Regions from separate parts of the Rossellomorea sp. DUT-2 genome, predicted to be linked through region 1. Evidence: predicted binding sites of a transcription regulator. Region 1 holds the regulator's gene; each other region holds the start of a gene.
The links. The regulator LexA, encoded in region 1, represses DNA repair genes until DNA is damaged. The targets are predictions, from matches to a motif close to CGAACATATGTTCG.
Positions count from the first base shown of each region.

Region 2: the regulator LexA is predicted to act here: its motif matches at 2,527-2,540, upstream of ACOSV2_RS08740 (ImmA/IrrE family metallo-endopeptidase).
Region 3: the regulator LexA is predicted to act here: its motif matches at 2,466-2,479, upstream of uvrB (excinuclease ABC subunit UvrB).

Region 1 covers NZ_JBQPEO010000001.1:744,193-750,483, forward strand. The annotation lists gene ACOSV2_RS03730 (methionine gamma-lyase family protein) at 1-997, shown strand, start outside; gene ACOSV2_RS03735 (MerR family transcriptional regulator) at 1,137-1,553, shown strand; gene glnA (type I glutamate--ammonia ligase) at 1,590-2,924, shown strand; gene lexA (transcriptional repressor LexA) at 3,052-3,672, opposite strand; gene yneA (cell division suppressor protein YneA) at 3,829-4,155, shown strand; gene ACOSV2_RS03755 (YneB family resolvase-like protein) at 4,167-4,817, shown strand; gene ACOSV2_RS03760 (DUF896 domain-containing protein) at 4,923-5,156, shown strand; gene tkt (transketolase) at 5,342-6,291, shown strand, end outside.
Region 2 covers NZ_JBQPEO010000002.1:577,241-583,531, reverse strand. The annotation lists gene ACOSV2_RS08750 (hypothetical protein) at 1-328, shown strand, start outside; gene ACOSV2_RS08745 (recombinase family protein) at 496-1,947, opposite strand; gene ACOSV2_RS08740 (ImmA/IrrE family metallo-endopeptidase) at 2,014-2,502, opposite strand; gene ACOSV2_RS08735 (hypothetical protein) at 2,611-2,811, opposite strand; gene ACOSV2_RS08730 (zinc-dependent metalloprotease) at 3,124-3,945, shown strand; gene ACOSV2_RS08725 (hypothetical protein) at 4,089-4,928, shown strand; gene ACOSV2_RS08720 (NUMOD4 domain-containing protein) at 4,946-5,197, shown strand; gene ACOSV2_RS08715 (hypothetical protein) at 5,389-6,291, shown strand, end outside.
Region 3 covers NZ_JBQPEO010000004.1:185,871-192,161, reverse strand. The annotation lists gene uvrA (excinuclease ABC subunit UvrA) at 1-353, opposite strand, end outside; gene uvrB (excinuclease ABC subunit UvrB) at 361-2,343, opposite strand; gene ACOSV2_RS16230 (CsbA family protein) at 2,939-3,169, opposite strand; gene ACOSV2_RS16225 (HD domain-containing protein) at 3,242-3,883, opposite strand; gene ACOSV2_RS16220 (alpha/beta fold hydrolase) at 3,957-4,712, opposite strand; gene ACOSV2_RS16215 (phosphoglycerate dehydrogenase) at 4,783-5,958, opposite strand; gene serC (3-phosphoserine/phosphohydroxythreonine transaminase) at 5,961-6,291, opposite strand, start outside.

The DNA of each region.
Region 1 (6,291 bases):
TGCGATTTCCATCTCCTTATTTGGTGTACTTAGACCTGGGGACGAACTAGTGTACATAACGGGAAAACCATATGATACCCTGGAAGAAATTGTTGGGATTCGCGGCGAAGGAACGGGGTCACTGAAAGACTTTCAAATTGGCTATCAAAGTGTAGATTTACTCCAGTCAGGAAAGGTCGATTATGAAGAGGTGGCAAAAACGATTTCTTCCAAAACAAAAATGGTGGGTATTCAGCGGTCTAAAGGATATGCCAACCGACCTTCCTTTACTATAGAAGAAATCAAAGAAATGATTGATTTTGTAAAAGAGATCAACCCTGAAATGGTCGTTTTCGTTGACAACTGCTACGGTGAATTTGTAGAAGAGAGGGAGCCTTGTCACATCGGAGCAGACTTAATGGCAGGCTCCCTGATCAAAAACCCTGGTGGAGGTCTTGCTAAAACTGGGGGTTACATCGTAGGAAAGAAAGAATACGTAGAGGCATGTTCATATCGAATGACCTCCCCTGGAATAGGGGCAGAGGCAGGGGCATCTCTTTATAGCTTGCAAGAAATGTATCAAGGCTTCTTTTTGGCACCCCATGTGGTGGCACAATCATTAAAGGGGGCCGTCTTCACATCGGCGCTCTTAACGGAACTTGGCATGAACACAAATCCAAGTCCCAATGCAAAGCGAACAGATTTAATCCAGTCCGTACAGTTCGATGACAGAGATAAGATGGTCGCATTTTGTCAGGCAATACAGTTTGCATCACCTATAAATTCTCATTTCACTCCATATCCCAACTATATGCCTGGCTATGAGAATGATGTCATTATGGCGGCAGGTACATTCATTCAAGGCTCCAGCATTGAATTATCTGCAGACGGACCGATAAGACCGCCTTATGTGGCATACGTTCAAGGGGGATTAACTTACGCCCACGTGAAAATTGCCGTTTGCTCAGCAGTAGATAATTTGATTGAAAAAGGTTTAATCACTGTGACAAAAGGATAATAAAGTAGTAATTGGATAGTCTAAATCTGACTATCCTTTTCTTCTGAATTCTTATGTAAGAAAAACTAACATTTAATTGACAGAACTCCTTACATTACATATAATAAAGTCAAGAAGGAAAACAGAAGGAGGAATCAAGATGAGCGGTAGTGAAATTCGTCGAACGATGGCATTATTCCCAATTAGTATTGTCATGCAGCTCACGGACCTAACAGCTCGTCAGATTCGATACTATGAAGAGCACCAATTGATCAGCCCTGCACGTACTGAGGGGAATCGTAGGCTCTTTTCCTTGAATGACATTGATAAGTTATTGGAAGTAAAGGATCTGTTAGATCAAGGCATCAACATGGCTGGGATTAAGAAGATATTTGCGGTATCCAGTCATAATGAAAGTAAAGTAGTATCTGACGTAAGTAATGAAAAGGAAGAAAAAGCACGACAGGATCTATCCGATGACGAGCTGCGTAAATTACTCCGAAATGAATTGATGCATTCTGGTCGATTTACTAAAGCATCTTTGCGTCAAGGTGACATGTCCCGCTTTTTTCATTAAATAATACCTTTAATAAACTTGAGGAGGAACACGAAAATGGCAAAGTATACTCGAGAAGATGTTTTAAGATTAGCGAATGAAGAAGGTGTCAAGTTCATCCGACTCCAATTCACTGACATTCTGGGGACGATTAAGAACGTAGAAATCCCTCTTAGTCAGCTTGAGAAGGCATTAGATAACAAGATGATGTTTGACGGATCTTCAATTGAAGGATTTGTTCGAATTGAAGAATCAGATATGTACTTATTCCCTGATTTAGACACTTGGTTAGTATTCCCGTGGACAGCTGAAAAAGGAAAAGTAGCCCGACTAATCTGTGATATCTACAATCCAGATGGTACTCCATTCGAAGGAGATCCGCGTAACAATTTAAAGCGCATCTTAAGTCAAATGGAAGAGCTAGGGTTTACTGACTTCAATTTAGGACCTGAGCCGGAATTCTTCCTCTTTAAATTAGACGTAAATGGTGATCCGACATTAGAATTAAACGATAACGGTGGCTATTTCGATTTAGCTCCTACAGATTTAGGTGAGAACTGCCGTCGTGATATCGCATTAGAACTGGAAGAGATGGGATTTGAAATCGAAGCATCTCACCACGAAGTTGCCCCTGGTCAACATGAGATCGACTTTAAATATGCAAGTGCATTAAGAGCATGTGATGATATCCAAACATTTAAGTTAGTGGTTAAGACGATTGCACGTAAGCATGGATTACATGCAACATTCATGCCTAAGCCTCTATTTGGTGTAAATGGATCAGGAATGCACTGTAACATGTCCCTATTCAAAAATGGGGAAAACTCTTTCTTCGATGAAAAGGGAGATCTGCAATTAAGCGATACAGCTCGTCAATTCCTTGCAGGTATCATTAAACATGCAACTGACTTTACAGCGATCACGAACCCGACTGTAAACTCATACAAGCGTTTAGTCCCTGGATATGAAGCACCTTGTTATGTTGCATGGTCTGCTCGTAACCGCAGCCCATTAATCCGTATCCCTGCTTCTCGTGGGTTAAGCACACGAGTTGAAGTCCGAAGTGTTGATCCCGCGGCTAACCCATACCTGGCGATGGCTGTATTACTGGCAGCTGGATTAGATGGAATCAAAAATAACCTTCCAGCACCTAAACCAATCGACCGCAACATTTATGTGATGGACAAAAAAGAGCGTGAAGAAGCGGGAATCGTAGATCTTCCAGCGACATTACACGCTGCATTAGAAAATCTTAAAACAAATGAAGTAATTGTTAAATCCCTTGGAGAACACATCTTCGAACATTTCGTAGAAGCGAAAGAAATCGAATGGGATATGTTCCGTACACAAGTACACCCATGGGAACGTGAGCAATATATTCAAATGTATTAATCCTTAATAATTGCTATTAATTATAAGCAGTGGGTGGTAGCGAAAAATGCTACCACCCACTGCCTTTTTAGAACCTTCAAAAGTATAGAAAAAAATAAGCCGCTATTATACATAGCGGCTTAACGTATTAATGTACTTGGCGATAAACTCCGACAACTTTTCCTAAAATGGATACATTACGTAAAATGATCGGTTCCATTGTTGAGTTCTCTGGCTGTAATCGTACAAAATCTTTTTCTTTGAAAAAACGTTTTACAGTTGCTTCATCTTCCTCTGTCATCGCTACGACGATATCTCCATTGTTTGCTGTTTGTTGCTGACGTACGATAACAAAATCCCCATCCAAGATTCCGGCCTCTATCATACTGTCACCCATGATTTCCAGCATGAAAACCTGCTCATCTGAAGGTGCCATACGCTCAGGCAGTGGAAAGAATTCCTCGACATTCTCAACAGCCGTAATGGGTTGACCGGCTGTAACCTTACCAATTAAGGGAACATTCACAACTCGTTGGCGTGGGATTGTATCCTCTTCAAGGTTTAAGATTTCGATGGCTCTTGGTTTAGTGGGATCTCTACGAATAAGACCTTTGCTCTCTAACCTGGCCAGATGTCCGTGTACGGTGGAACTAGAAGCAAGACCAACGGCTTCACCAATTTCCCGTACGGAAGGTGGATACCCTTTTTCTCTTACTGCAATTTTAATATATTCTAGTATGTCTTGCTGTCTTTTAGACAATTTTGTCATGTTCACGCACCTCTATTATAGATCTTATGTTCCCATTATAGCATGTCTTTCCAGTCGGTACAAACATAAGTTCGAATTTCTGTTGACACCAAACGAATGTTCGTATTACAATGAGTATAACAAAAACAGAACAAACATTCGTATGGAGGTTTTATTATGTTAACACATATTTGGAATCGTTTCTCTTACATTATTATTTTATTTGTCTTAGCACTTTTATCAGCAGTATATTTTCTAATAGTCACGGCAAGTCAACCTTCTTACCAAAGCATCACTGTTCAGGATGGAGACACTCTTTGGACTATTGCCAAACAGTATAATGAAGAATATTCTATGACAGTGGAAGAATTTATCGCATGGGTAGGAGAGGAAAATAATCTTACATCATTCTCAATCCAACCAGGTGAATCACTTGTGTTACCTATAGAAAATCCAACATTATCTACCCATTCAGATTATGAATTGGTAATGAACGAAGAATAGAGGGATAGAAGATGAAGGCAGTAATTTACTGCAGAGTCAGTACAAAGAAAGACACACAGGAAACATCCTTGGAACGTCAAGAAGAGGAACTAGTGAAATTGGCGCAAGACCACCAATACGAAGTGGCTGCTATCATAAAAGATCAAGCAAGCGGTTTTGAATTAGATCGTCCTGGTGTTCTTGAACTTCTTGATTTGATTAAAGATGAGTCTATTGGTGCTGTTCTCATCCAGGATGAAACAAGAATTGGCAGAGGGAATGCCAAAATTGCTCTCATTCACTGTTTACTAAAAGAGGAAGTCAAGATTATCAGTCAAACCCATAGTGGGGAGCTACACTTATCTGAGTCAGATTCTATGGTGATTAATATCGTAAGCATGGTTGAGGAATATCAAAGAAAACTCCATAATTTGAAAATCAGACGAGGGATGAAAAGGGCAGTGGAAAATGGTTTTCAACCTCATAAAAATCTAAAAAATAAAGGAAATGTGGATGGAAGAGAGCGGATTGAAGTACCGGTTGAGGAAATTGTCCGTTTAAGGAAGAACGAACTGACTTTTGCTGAAATTGCAGCAACATTAAGAGGGTTCGGGTATGATGTCTCCAAAGCTACAGTACATAGGCGTTTTAAAGAATATATGACTTCAGTTGAAAATGCGTAACTCTTGTTTTATCTCCTTGAATCTAGTAACATGGCGATAGTATTACGTTCAAATTTTAGTTGTGTTTTAGAATTTGCTGACTATGCAATAAAGGAGTTTTTATAGATGCTTTCAAAAACGAAAATGAATCGAATCAATGAACTTGCCAAAAAGTCTAAAAGTAGCGGACTAACCGAACAAGAAGCAAAAGAGCAGTCCAAGTTGAGAAAAGAATACCTGGAAACGTTTCGTCAATCGATGAAAGGGACCATTGAAAATACAAGAATCTTTGATCCGGAAGGTAATGAAGTGACACCTAAGAAGATTCAGGATATACAGACTAAAAAGAAAATGCATTAGATTAATGAACGGCCAGGTCCATTTTAAAATGGACCTGGCCGTTTTTTCCTTCTTAACCCTTATGAAATCATAAGGGTTTTTATTTTCAACGATTATAAAGTCATGTTATCATTCAAGATAGTTGTATAAACTAACAAAGAAGATTAATATTAATAAGGTACAATAAAAGGAAGGATGTCTGACATATGTTTGATAACACAGATCAATTAGCAATTAATACAATCCGTACATTATCTATCGATGCAATTGAAAAAGCAGGTTCAGGACACCCTGGAATGCCTATGGGAGCAGCACCGATGGCGTATGCTCTTTGGACAAGATTCATGAATCATAATCCGAAAAATCCTGAGTGGTTTAACCGGGATCGATTCGTTTTATCCGCTGGTCATGGATCAATGCTATTATATAGCCTGCTTCATTTATCGGGATATGATGTTTCAATGGAAGATCTTAAAGAATTCCGTCAATGGGGAAGTAAAACACCGGGACACCCGGAATACAAACATACCCCAGGTGTTGAAGCCACGACTGGACCACTAGGGCAAGGAATCGGTATGGCCGTCGGTATGGCATTGGCTGAAAGGCATTTAGCTTCTACATACAATAAGGATCAATACGATATGGTAGACCATTTTACATATTCTATTTGTGGAGATGGAGACTTAATGGAGGGTGTGGCCTCTGAAGCAGCTTCTCTAGCAGCTCACTTGAAATTAGGTCGACTTGTCGTTCTCTATGATTCAAATGATATTTCACTTGATGGAGAGTTAGACAAATCTTTCTCTGAAAGTGTGGAAGGCCGCTTTGAATCGTATGGTTGGCAATATATTCGTGTTGAAGACGGGAATGACCTTGATGAAATCTCCAAAGCAATCGAAGAGGCTCAAGGTGATACTAGCCGTCCTACTATGATCGAAGTTAAGACGGTCATCGGATACGGAGCTCCTAATAAATCAGGGAAATCTGCTGTTCACGGTGCTCCACTAGGTGAAGACGAAATGAAGCTTACGAAAGAAGCTTATCAATGGACGTTTGAACAGGATTTCCATGTACCTGAGGAAGTTTACAGTAGATTCGAGGAAAGAATCCAACAAGTAGGTTCTGAAAAAGAAGAAGCCTGGGCTGACCTATTCAT
Region 2 (6,291 bases), on a different contig from region 1:
ACCTACTAACAATTACGGAGACAAAGAAAAAGAACGGGACCAGCTGAAGGATGAAGTGAACATCTTGAAGATACAAAAAGAAGAACAAGAGAAGATTCTCGAAGGTTATGGAAGACCAAGGTATGTTATGAGTGGTTTGATAGTCCTTGGCTATGCGACAGTTGTAGGAATATGCTACCCGAGCACTCTGCTTCCATATCTGGAAAACACTTATGATGATGTCGCTACGAAATGGCTTGTTCTAATCTTATTTTTTAGCCTTCTGCTTGCAATATTCAGTTATCTGACCCATGCAATGATAAAACTCGGTAAAACTGGAGAGCGTTAAAAAATTCTACAGATATGTCTAACAAAAAATATAAATATTTTGAGTTCAAGTTCTCAATTTAAGGACAGGCCTGTTGAATAAGTGTGAAACCTCCCAATAGGGAGGTATAATGGAAGAAGAAAATAACAAAACACCTAGACATTTCTAGGTGTTTTGAGCATTTAAATTTAATAAAACTCAACCTCTCTAATCTCCAAACAATCAGGTTTCAACTGATTACTAACCCGGTCAACCACAATCTTTTTGGTGAACATCTGAAGCAACATTTTTTTCTCCAATGCATCAAGCTGATTCCAGTTTGACTTTAAGTCTAGGAGAATTTCTGAAAGGTCTTCAGTGTTCATTTTTTCCCCAGCTGGTTGAAGAGAAGATAGCTGCTTATTTACATCTTCCTCTTTAGTTTTTTCTTCTCCCATTCGAACAGAAAAATCTTCATCACTAATCATTTCGTTTACCCAAGCATATTGCCACTTTTTCTTCCGTTTATCAATTTCATTTAATTCTTTATTTAATAAGTCCATTCTATCTTGGCTATCATCAATCTCATCTTCATAAGTAATGTCTTCTACTATACCTGGATTAATTCTTAATGAGTCTAGATACTTAATGAACTGAGTTTCTATATAACGTTCTGCCATAGATCGTTGATTACATTCTCCAACAACTTTCCTGTTGCAGATATAGCCTCGAGAACGATATTCTTTATTTCCTCTTTTCGAATAACCATGTTTACCGGATAGAGGGGATCCACAGCGTGCACATTTTGCTACACCCGAAAAAATAAATTTACTTGTAGCTGCCCTTGGATGTGATGTACTTCTACTATCTTTAATCCTCTGAACATTCTCAAAAGTTTCTTTCGAAATGATAGGAGGATGAGTATTTTCCACTTCAAAATAATTTTCCTTGTTTACTCTAAAGTTATATCTCATAGTTCCAATGTATAGAGGGTTGGAAAGGATATAGTTCACTCTAAAACCACTCCAAATTGCATCGTTCCTTGTTCGGATATTTAACCGATTTAATTCTACAGCAATTTTAATTGTACTTTTCCCTTTAAGGTAGTAATCAAATATATCTTTTACAATAAGAGCTTCTTCTTTATTGATGGTAAGCGTCTTGTTTTCTTTATCTAAATCGTAACCATATGGAGATCGATTAATTACCCAGTTTCCCTCACGTGCTTTTTGTTCCATACCCATGCGAATTCTTTCCCCGGTGTTTTCTCGTTCCCATTGGGCTAATGCAGCCACTATGGTTATGAACATTCTACCCATTGCAGTGGTCGTATCATATACTTCGGTTGCTGATTTGAACTTGCAATCGTATTTATCGAATGTTTCTAAAATGTTATATAGATCCCGTACGGATCTAGTCAAACGATCCAGTCGATAAACTAAGACACAATCAATCAAGTTTTGCTCAATATGTTTTATCATTCTTTCCAGGTTTGGCCTGTTCGTATCTTTAGCACTGTAGCCATCATCGATATAGATTTCGAATATATCCCATCCCTGGGATACACAGTAAGCTTTTAAACGGTCTGTCTGTGCTCGAATAGAGTAGCCCTCGGATGCTTGTTCAGTGGTACTAACACGGACATATACTGCTGCTTTCATATAACCACTTCCTTTAAAACTAAAATACTTGTAAATTAAGAACAAAAAAATAGAGAGATTGGTAATTTAGTAAATGCTTCTTTGAATTTGATTCCTTCGAATAATTTGTTCTAATCGTTCTTCACATAGTTCTGGAGATACCAAGAACATATCAGACATTTTTTTAATCACATCTCGATCATTGATAGGAATGTATTTAATCATGTGATAGGGGATAGATGCATACTGAGTAAAATGATGTGCATCCCATTCCTGGAGCTCTCTAAACGAAGCAGGCATAATTGTTTGAACACCAGAGTGTCTAAGGATATGGCATAATTCATGGAAGAAAATCTCCCTGTGCTTTTCAATGGGTTCTCTACTATCAATTACGATGTCTTGATATCTACCGATTACATGGAAGCTGCTCGGGATAGGTTTCTTCTTTACATAAATGCCTAGGAACCTAGATATTCGTTCCTCACTAATTGAATCTGGATTTGTTATTCCGATCCTAGAATAGAACCGAGAAACCCAATCTTCTAACCCGGTGGTCCTGTATGATAATTGGTACATTTTGCTCACCTCGGTAATATTATACAAACATACGTTCGTATTTTCAACGATTTTAAACCCCTTCCAATATGGAAAGGGGTAATAAAGTAGTTTATTAGTCCTGTAAAATTAATTTTCTAAAAGGTTTTCTATTTTTTCTTTACACATCTGACATGAAAGTTCATTAACTTCTCTAAAATAAATTGCCTTCATCGCCTCTTTATCATCTTCATAAAAATCAGGATAAGGAATCCCGCATTCGGTCACTTTAGAGTTTTTAATAGCATGTTTTTTGTTAGAAACAGGTCCTTCAATTACGGGGAAAAGCAAATTAAAACCTCCGAAACAATAATATATAAATAATATTATCACGAAAATTTTCAATATTGGCTTAAAATAAAGAAAATGGTAGTTATTAATTAGAGGAAATTATTAGATTTGATGATAGATATTTCAAACTGATTATTATTCACTAATTTAATTCTGAAGATATTAGTGAAACAACGAAAATTTTCACCAAATTAGTAGAAATACCTCGAATACTCATAGGGCTTTTAACCCGAACTTTCTCAACCTCTAATTAAAAGGTATTAGGAAGAATCCCCCGAATTTGTTAGTTATACCAAAAAAGGAGGGTTCTCTATGAACTTGAAAAAAATTGCTTCCACTACTCTAGCTTTATCAATTTGTGTCGCACCTGCCATTGGATTAGCAAAGGTACAGCCAACAGACCTAGACCATCACGATCATGACCACGCTGCCCCATCAACTACTTACATCGATTCATTACCAAAGGCCAAGGAATATGCACCTGATAAAGGTCCTGCTAAAATCGAGAAGTCTACTAAAGTAGTAGAGTTAGATGAAAAAGGGAAAGTGAAAAAATCATCGACTACCAAAAGTACACTTTCAAAAGAAAAGCAATCTGTTCAAAAAGCAGCAGCTGCAGCCAATAGAACTGTAACAGTTCTTGCAGTAGCAGACGAAGAGTACCGTGCTACATATAGTGACTGGCAAAGCAGAGTGCAACAAATCGTCGAAAACGCAGATGATGCATTCATTAGAGATCACGGTATTGATTTCCAAGTACAAGCAGTAGGGAATTGGACTTCACAAGGTGGAAACAGCTCACAAATTTTAGCAGACCTAAGCAGGGATTGGTCAGGTTACAGTTACGACTTTGTAGTAGGTTTCTCAAAGGATGCTAACTTTGATGCTGGAGGAATTGCTTACGTTTATTCTTCAGATCCAGGAACGGCATTCAGCGTTAACTTAGACCAAGGAGTGACAAACACATCTAAAGCAGCTCAACATGAGTTCTCTCATAACTACGGGTTAGGTCATGATGCACAAGGAAGTGGAATTCGTTGTATTATGAACTATGATTATTCTTATTCTGTCGATTACTGGCATCCAGCACATAATACTCAGATACAGAATAATAAGGTTTGGTATGGTCAGTAATTAAAATTTAACCTCTCTCATTCTTGAGGGAGGTTTTTTGTATGTACTAGAATAAGTTATCCTATATTTTTACAGGTAATTATTAGATTAGTAGTTATTTTGTGCTATATTTAACGTATATCTGATTTAACACGGAGGAGTACATGAATCTTTTTAAATACCAAGGACAAGAAGAAGATCATTATACTCATATTTTAATGAGCATTCTCAGTTACAATAACTATCAAATCATAGAGCCTTTTTTGAAAAATCTACTGAAGGATGAATCCGATAACTTAAATTTTAATAACACTTTTGCCAAGGTAAGAAAGAAATTTTGTCCTCAAGACCCAAAATTACTAGAGTATGTAATTGGAATCGCACCATATAAAAACAGCTTTTCTTCCTCTGATTTAGAAGATAACTCAGGATCTATACCTGATGCATGGATTTGCGGTGAGAATTTTAATTTACTATTTGAATTTAAAATAAGAGGAATGTTGGATAAGGGGCAAATATCAGCACATAAGAAATTATTATCCAGCAAAGATACTGAAGTTCTCGAATACAACTGGAATGATGTTAAGGATAGTTTGCAAAAAATCGAGTTAAGTGACTCGGTGCTCTCCTATTTAGTCCAATCTTTTATTGAAGTAATCCCTAGCTTTAAATCAAAAAGGCGGTCCTCTGGTATGCCAAAACAAATTATTAGTCATATAAACAAGGAAAACGAGTTACATTTCATTATTACCGGAAGTAAATTATCAATGAATTATTCTGTAGATAAAGTTTATAACGGAAAATCAATCCAGTTGAACCAATTAGTAAATGGCATTCAAGAAGCACGTAGGTTTATCGCCTCATTTGTCTTAAGTAACTATAATGAGTTGCCGATAGAGTTTATTGGACAAGAAACAATTATTAATGACTACTGTGTTGTTCCGGGGAGAAGCAAGAAGAAAAATCAATGGAATCAGTGGAGAATAGGGGCTTTTCTAAACTAAGATACTGGAGGAGAATTATGAGAAAGGAATTGTATAAACCGATTATAGGTTATGAAGGACTATATGATATCTCCGAATCCGGAAAGGTGTATTCACACCGATCTAAAAGAACACTTAAAAGGTGTGGGGACGAATATGGATTTCATATCGTTAAATTATATAAAAATGGTAAGGCATCTAATCATAATGTATTTGAATTATGGAAAGCAGCCTTCCCAGGTGCGAATGACACTGAATTTAAAGGAACTAAAACAATAATATATAAGTGAACTACATTCAGGTTTATAAAAGGTCTACTGAAATCAAGTAGTCTTTTATCTTATATGATTTGACCTATATTTTTTACAGGTTAAAAGTAGATTAGTAGTGTTTTTGCTAAAATAACCTAGACTATCTAAATTTCCAATAAGAACTTTATACAACCTATTAATTATAATAAATTTTATATAAGGAGGATGAAATGAATCAGATGTGGGTTTTGGAAATAAATGAAGGTACAGTTACTATATTAAAAGAAATAGAAAAAATTGAAGGAAACGAAATTAATGTTGCATGCGAAAAACTTAATTCTCTGTGGAAAGAAATAAATTTTATGCAACCAATCACCGAGGAATTTAATGAATACATAAAGTGTGTAGAAGACGAAAAAGGGTCTACAAATAAAATTATAAGACAGTTAAATAATTATTTGAGTGCTTATAAAGGTTTTATTGATCGCTGGAGAACTTTTTTAAGTAGAAATAAGGAAAAAAGCTATGGGGAATTCTTTGATTTAGCTTTATCTGAAATATATGATAGGTGTTTTGAGTATAGGTTTATTTACAATTTAAGGAATTATGCCCAACATGCTGGTGAGCCTGTATCAAGTATTAGTAGATCATTTAAAGGAACGAAAATTATATTAAGCAAAGAACATTTTATTACTGAACATAATGGTATGCAACGATCATTTAAAAAAGAACTAGAAAGTATGACAGAAAAAGAGTTAGATGTAGATAATGCTATTAGAGTAGTCCATCAGGAATTGACTGAGCTACATGCGAAATTATTTAATAGACAATTAAATTCATTAGGTAATGATTATTTAATGGCAGCGGTAATAGTATTAAATTTTTATAAAAAATATAATAAAAATAAAGGTGAAATTGCATTAACTACTCGTAAAACTATTGAAAGTCTAAGGGAATTGCAAGAGGGTTCTTCACATAAGACTGTAAATTGGTCACGTATCCCCAACAAGCTTGCTGAGACGATCATAAAAGGGGTATATATAAAATATAAATTTAAAGGAAAGATTGTTGGCAATTCTTCAGGTTTCCCTTTTATGTATGAGCAAAAATTGGCAATTAAGATGCCTTGTTTT
Region 3 (6,291 bases), on a different contig from region 1:
CCTACTCTTGCAAACAACAGTCTTAGATAGTCGTAAATTTCGGTGACCGTCCCTACAGTCGAACGTGGATTACGGCTCGTTGTTTTTTGATCGATGGAAATCGCAGGGGACAATCCCTCGATTGCATCGACATCGGGCTTATCCATTTGACCTAAGAATTGACGGGCATAAGCAGAAAGGGACTCGACATAACGTCTTTGTCCTTCTGCATAAATGGTATCAAAGGCAAGGGATGACTTACCTGAACCCGAAAGCCCCGTTAAAACGACCAGTTTATCCCGTGGAATTTTTATATCTATATTTTTTAAATTATGAGCTCTAGCTCCTTGTACGATTATTTGATCTCGCGCCATATTTCGTTCATCCTTCCGCCTTAAGCTCAAGAATGGTATCACGAAGCTGTGCAGCGCGCTCAAAGTCCAATGCCTTGGCTGCTTCCTTCATTTCCACTTCTAAGCTAGCAATAAGTTTTTGTCGCTCCGGTTTAGACATATTCGAAACTTTTGTCTGTTCTCCTTCATAAACCCCTGCTTCTTCTGCGGCATGGGTTGCCCTGATGACATCCCGGATTTCTTTTTGTATGGTCGTCGGGGTAACTCCGTGTTTTTCATTGTATTCTTCCTGTATCGTCCGACGACGTTCTGTTTCGTCAAGTGCTTTTTGCATAGAGTCGGTAATTCTGTCCGCGTACATAATGACTTTACCGCTGCTATTACGCGCTGCACGGCCTATCGTTTGAATGAGGGAACGTTCAGAACGCAAGAAGCCTTCTTTGTCAGCATCCAATATGGTGACAAGTGATACTTCGGGGATGTCCAACCCTTCACGGAGTAAATTGATTCCCACTAATACATCATATTTACCTAAACGGAGGTCGCGGATGATTTCAATCCGTTCCAACGTTTTGATTTCTGAATGCAAATATTGAACTTTGATACCCATTTCCTTCAAGTACGCCGAGAGATCCTCAGACATTTTCTTCGTAAGGGTAGTCACAAGGACACGTTCATTTTTCTCGATACGTTCGTTGATTTCACCAAGAAGGTCATCGATCTGTCCTTCGATGGGTCGTACCTCGATGACCGGATCCAGAAGTCCTGTTGGACGGATGATCTGCTCGACCATCTCAGGACAATGCTCCAATTCGTATGGACCTGGCGTGGCTGAGACATAGAGGAGCTGCTGTGTTTTCTTCTCAAACTCTTCAAAACGCAAGGGACGATTGTCCATGGCGGAAGGCAGACGGAAGCCGTGATCCACAAGCACTTTTTTACGGGCCTGGTCCCCGTTGAACATTCCCCGGATTTGAGGTAGCGTCACATGGGACTCGTCGACCACAATTAAGAAATCGTCTGGAAAATAGTCCATAAGAGTATACGGAGTCGATCCTGACGGCCTTAATGTCAGGTGACGGGAGTAGTTTTCAATCCCCGAGCAAAAGCCCATCTCCCTCATCATTTCGAGATCATAACGGGTCCGCTGTTCCAGACGTTGGGCCTCCAGCAGTTTATTTTCTTCTTTCATGATAGCTAATTGCTCTTCAAGCTCTTTTTCAATATTTTTGATGGCTACCTGCAATTTTTCTTCACGGGTTACGAAGTGGGAAGCCGGGAAGATTGCGATATGATCCCGATCTCCCATGATTTCACCGGTCAGGGCATCCACTTCACGAATCCTGTCAATTTCATCTCCGAAAAACTCTACACGCATACAGTGTTCATCACGGGAAGCCGGGAAAATTTCCACTACGTCACCTCGAACACGGAAGGTTCCACGCTGAAAGTCGATGTCGTTTCGTTCATACTGGATATCCACAAGCTTACGCAGCAATTGATTTCGTTCGATTTCCATTCCTGTACGCAGGGAAAGAACGAGCTCCCGGTATTCCTCCGGGTTACCTAAACCGTAAATACAGGACACGCTGGCAATGATGATGACATCTTTTCGCTCAAACAAAGAAGATGTAGCAGAGTGCCTGAGTTTATCGATTTCATCATTGATGCTGGCATCCTTTTCAATAAATGTATCCGTTTGAGGAACGTATGCCTCCGGCTGATAATAGTCATAGTAACTGACAAAATATTCAACGGCGTTATCAGGGAAAAACTCTTTAAATTCGCTGTAGAGCTGCCCCGCCAATGTTTTATTATGAGCAATGATGAGGGTAGGCTTCTCAACCTGCTTGATCACATTGGAGACAGTGAATGTCTTTCCTGTCCCTGTAGCCCCAAGTAAGGTTTGATGACGTTTCCCTTCATTTATGCCTTGAACTAATTTTTCAATCGCCAGGGGCTGATCTCCCTCTGGTTTATATTTAGATTTGAGCTCGAATTGATCTTTCACCGTGAAACCTCCTATAGTAAAGGACTGCTACCTTGTATTTACCTACTTATACCCATCTTAAACACTGTCCATTCTTCTATACACATTCTACCACATTTCCTACAGTATTAACCAATAATAAGCGAACAAAAGTTCGTTTTTTTATTATTATAGAGATCACATTATCCGGGTTGTGGATAACTTTTGATGAAGAAACAGTTTCGAGGCTAGGATCGTGATTTCGACATTTTACGGGAGCTAGCAAGGAGCTTATTAGAGATTTTCGACATAATACGAGCATTTCTATACACAACCTGTGCACAACTATGTGTATAAGTCGATATTCATTGTGGAAAATCCTTAAACTTATTCACAATTCGTCAAATTTCTTGTGCACAATGTTGATGAATGCGGATTCAAACTGTGAATAACATGTCCTCAACCTCACTTATTCACACTATTCTTCATTTATCCACAATTAAGAAATCTGTTTACACGGGAATCCCCTCCCGACCTTTTCAAAGGAATAGGCAAGCGCTATGGCATAAGAAAAACAGGCTCTATCTTCTTAAAAGATAGAGCCTGTTTTCAAACTTCTATTCACCTGTCACCAAAATCATGCACTTCTCTTCGCTCTTTTCATCATCCGGTCGCTATACCAGAATCCAACGGTTAATGAAGCCGCGTCTACGACAATCAGTAACCAAGAGTCCGTATAGCCCTTGGAAACCGAAGCTGCAATGAGGGCAACGGTCAAGATCAATCCCACATAATGGTTATACGTCACCCGTGTGAACAGAACGACAAGCAATCCTGGTAAAAATAAACCTAAAATGATTTTAGACACGTTCAACTCTCCTTAAAGATAAGGGAATAACACATATTCTACCGAAGTTTCCCCTATCTGGAAAGGGTTTTCCTACTCTTCACCCTGCTGAATTAATTTCTGGGTCCGTTCCTTCAACTCACTGTGAGGGATGAATTTTTCCGAAAGCATATCAGGCAGAATGTATTCCAAGAAGTATTGTACACACTCCAGGTCCTTGTATTTCACAATCGTCGATAGGGCTTCCTGATAAATTTCAATAAATAGAGGCTCCGGATTCCCTTTTTGAATTTCTCCAAAGGATTCATACAGAAGATCGATTTTGTCTGCGACAGAAAGGATTCTTCCTTCAAGGCTATCGTCCTTCCCCTCTTTAAACCGTTCTCTGTACACTTCTTGAAATTGCGGGGGGAATTCTGTAGTGATGAATTTATTGACCATCTGATCTTCTACCTGGCTGAAGAGCTCACGCAGCTCTCCCGATGCATATTTTACAGGGGTCTTGATATCCCCTGTGAAAAGTTCCGCGTAGTCATGATTCAAGGCTTTTTCATACAGTGCTTTCCAATCAATTTTTTTCCCGCTCTGTTCTTCCGCCGTTCCTAAAAACTGAGCAATTTTGGTCACCTTAAACGAATGGCTGGCTACGTTATGCTCATGATACTTAAATCGGCCCGGACAGCGAATGAGGGTTTCAAGGTCGGATAAGCTTTTAAAATAGTGATGAATTCCCATCGTATTCTCCTCTCATTGATCGACTTTACTTTATTAAGATAGTATCAAGTAGAAGGAGTAAGAGCAAAGATAATCACCCTTCTATTTCACCTAAAAGTATATTATTTAGAGCACTGTGATAACGTGTGGGAATTTGATGAGAGGCTCCAGGAATCACATATATTTTCTTAGAATAACAATCGTTATACAGTTTGAGATGAGAATTGATCCAATCCGACCTTTCCCCGTAAATTAAGAGAAGCGGGATTGGAAGCTTCTTGACCTGCTCTATCCCATCGTAGTGAAGGGATTGCTCGTAGAACTGATACCAAATGTGGTGGTTCGCCTTATCAATATGACCCCTCAGCTTCTCCCGCTCAAGCTTATCCTTGAAATGCGCTCTGGAAATAATCTCCGATAGGCGAGCCGGATGTTCACTAACCATTTCCATGCCCATATGGTGCATCCATTTCAGCTTGGGATTCGTGACTTTCGGATATCCCCCTACCAAAATGAGAGTGGAGACCCGGTCTTCATAGGTACACGCAAATGTTTGTCCCACCACTCCCCCTGCAGAATATCCGAGCATCACACATGCAGCAATGTTCAGGTGGTCGAGAATCGCCTTTATGTCCTCTACAAACTGAGAGATACTAATATTCTGTTCCATTGTAAAGGAGTCACCATGGCCTGTTAAGTCCGGAATGATGAGGCGAAAGTGTCTGGAAAGAACATGCTGCTTTATGAAGGTCATCCTCCCCATACCCGGGGGATGGATCAAGACAACGGGATTCCCTTTTCCTAAATCGTCAAAATAAAGATCTCTATTGTTAAAATGGATGATCGCCATAAAAATAAATCCTCCCTCAACCGCTTTATTACACATTGTTCTCGGGTTAAGGGAGTTCTAGTCACTTTATTTAAATGAGGCGGACGGAAACCACACCGTGTATTTCTTTCATCCTGCTTTTCACTTGATGTTGTTCTTCTTCGAGGAGTTTCTGATCCAAATCAATCATGGTATAGGCCCACGTATGTTTACTGCGGTTGATCATATCTGCAATGTTGACTGCGTAGCCTGAGAGAACATTGGCGATTTGACTGACCATATTCGGGATGTTTTGGTGCATGACCGTCACTCGCATTTTTCCGCTATAAGGCAGTTCCACATCGGGCAGGTTCACAGCATGCTTAATATTACCCGTTTCAAGATATGTTTTCAGCTGCTTTGTCGCCATGATGGCACAGTTTTCTTCAGATTCAACGGTAGATGCGCCCAAATGAGGAACAGGGACGACGTTTTTCATGTTCAATACCTTTTTATTAGGGAAATCCGTCACATATTTACGGACAATTCCTGCTTCAAGGGCCTTTTCGAGAGCCCCTTCTTCTACCAGCTCACCTCTTGAAAAGTTTAAGATCGTCATACCCTTTTTCATCTTCGTGAAGCCTTCTTCACTCACAAAGCTGGACGTTTTGTCTGTTAATGGAATGTGTAACGTCACAAAATCACACTCTGCCCATACTTCTTCAATATGATGAGCGCGCTTCACATCCTGGGATAAACGCCACGCTGCGTCCACGGATATAAATGGATCATAGGCGACCACATCCATCCCAAGGGCCAGGGCATCATTTGCGACAAGGACGCCAATCGCTCCCAAGCCTACAACACCAAGCTTCTTCCCTTTAATCTCACTGCCTACAAATTCTTTTTTCTTTGCTTCAACGACACTCGGTACGTCTTCTTCCGTTCCTTTTAGCGTGTTCGTCCAGCCGACTGCAGAATACAGGTTACGTGAAGAAGCGATCAAATTAGCCAGAACGAGCTCTTTCACGGCGTTTGCATTGGCACCGGGAGTATTGAAGACAACAATCCCTTTTTCCGTACATTGATCAATCGGGATATTATTGACTCCTGCCCCTGCACGGGCAATGGCTTTGACTGAAGCCGGAAAAGAGTAATCATGCAAGTTCTTTGATCTGACCAGGATTCCATCGGGATCCCCATTCCCATTCAGATGGTAGTTCAGATCATCCTCTATAAGAGATAATCCGCTTTGACTAATGGCATTGTACGTATTGATTGAAATCATTTTCATACTCCTCCTTGCTCAGACTCAAATTTTTTCATGAAACCGATCAATGCTTCCACACCTTCAAGCGGCATGGCATTATATAAACTCGCTCGCATTCCGCCCACGGAACGATGTCCTTTTAAAAATTCAAACCCGCGAGCCTTCGCTTCTTTTAGAAATCGGGCGTCCAGCTCCTCATCACGTGTTGAAAAAGGAATGTTCATTAAGGATCGATTTTTTTCCGGGACAGGGTTATGGAATAAAGAAGATTCATCTATACAGTTGTATAAGAGACCGGCCTTCCTCTCATTTTGAGCTTGCATCCCTTCCACTCCACCATTCTCCTTCACC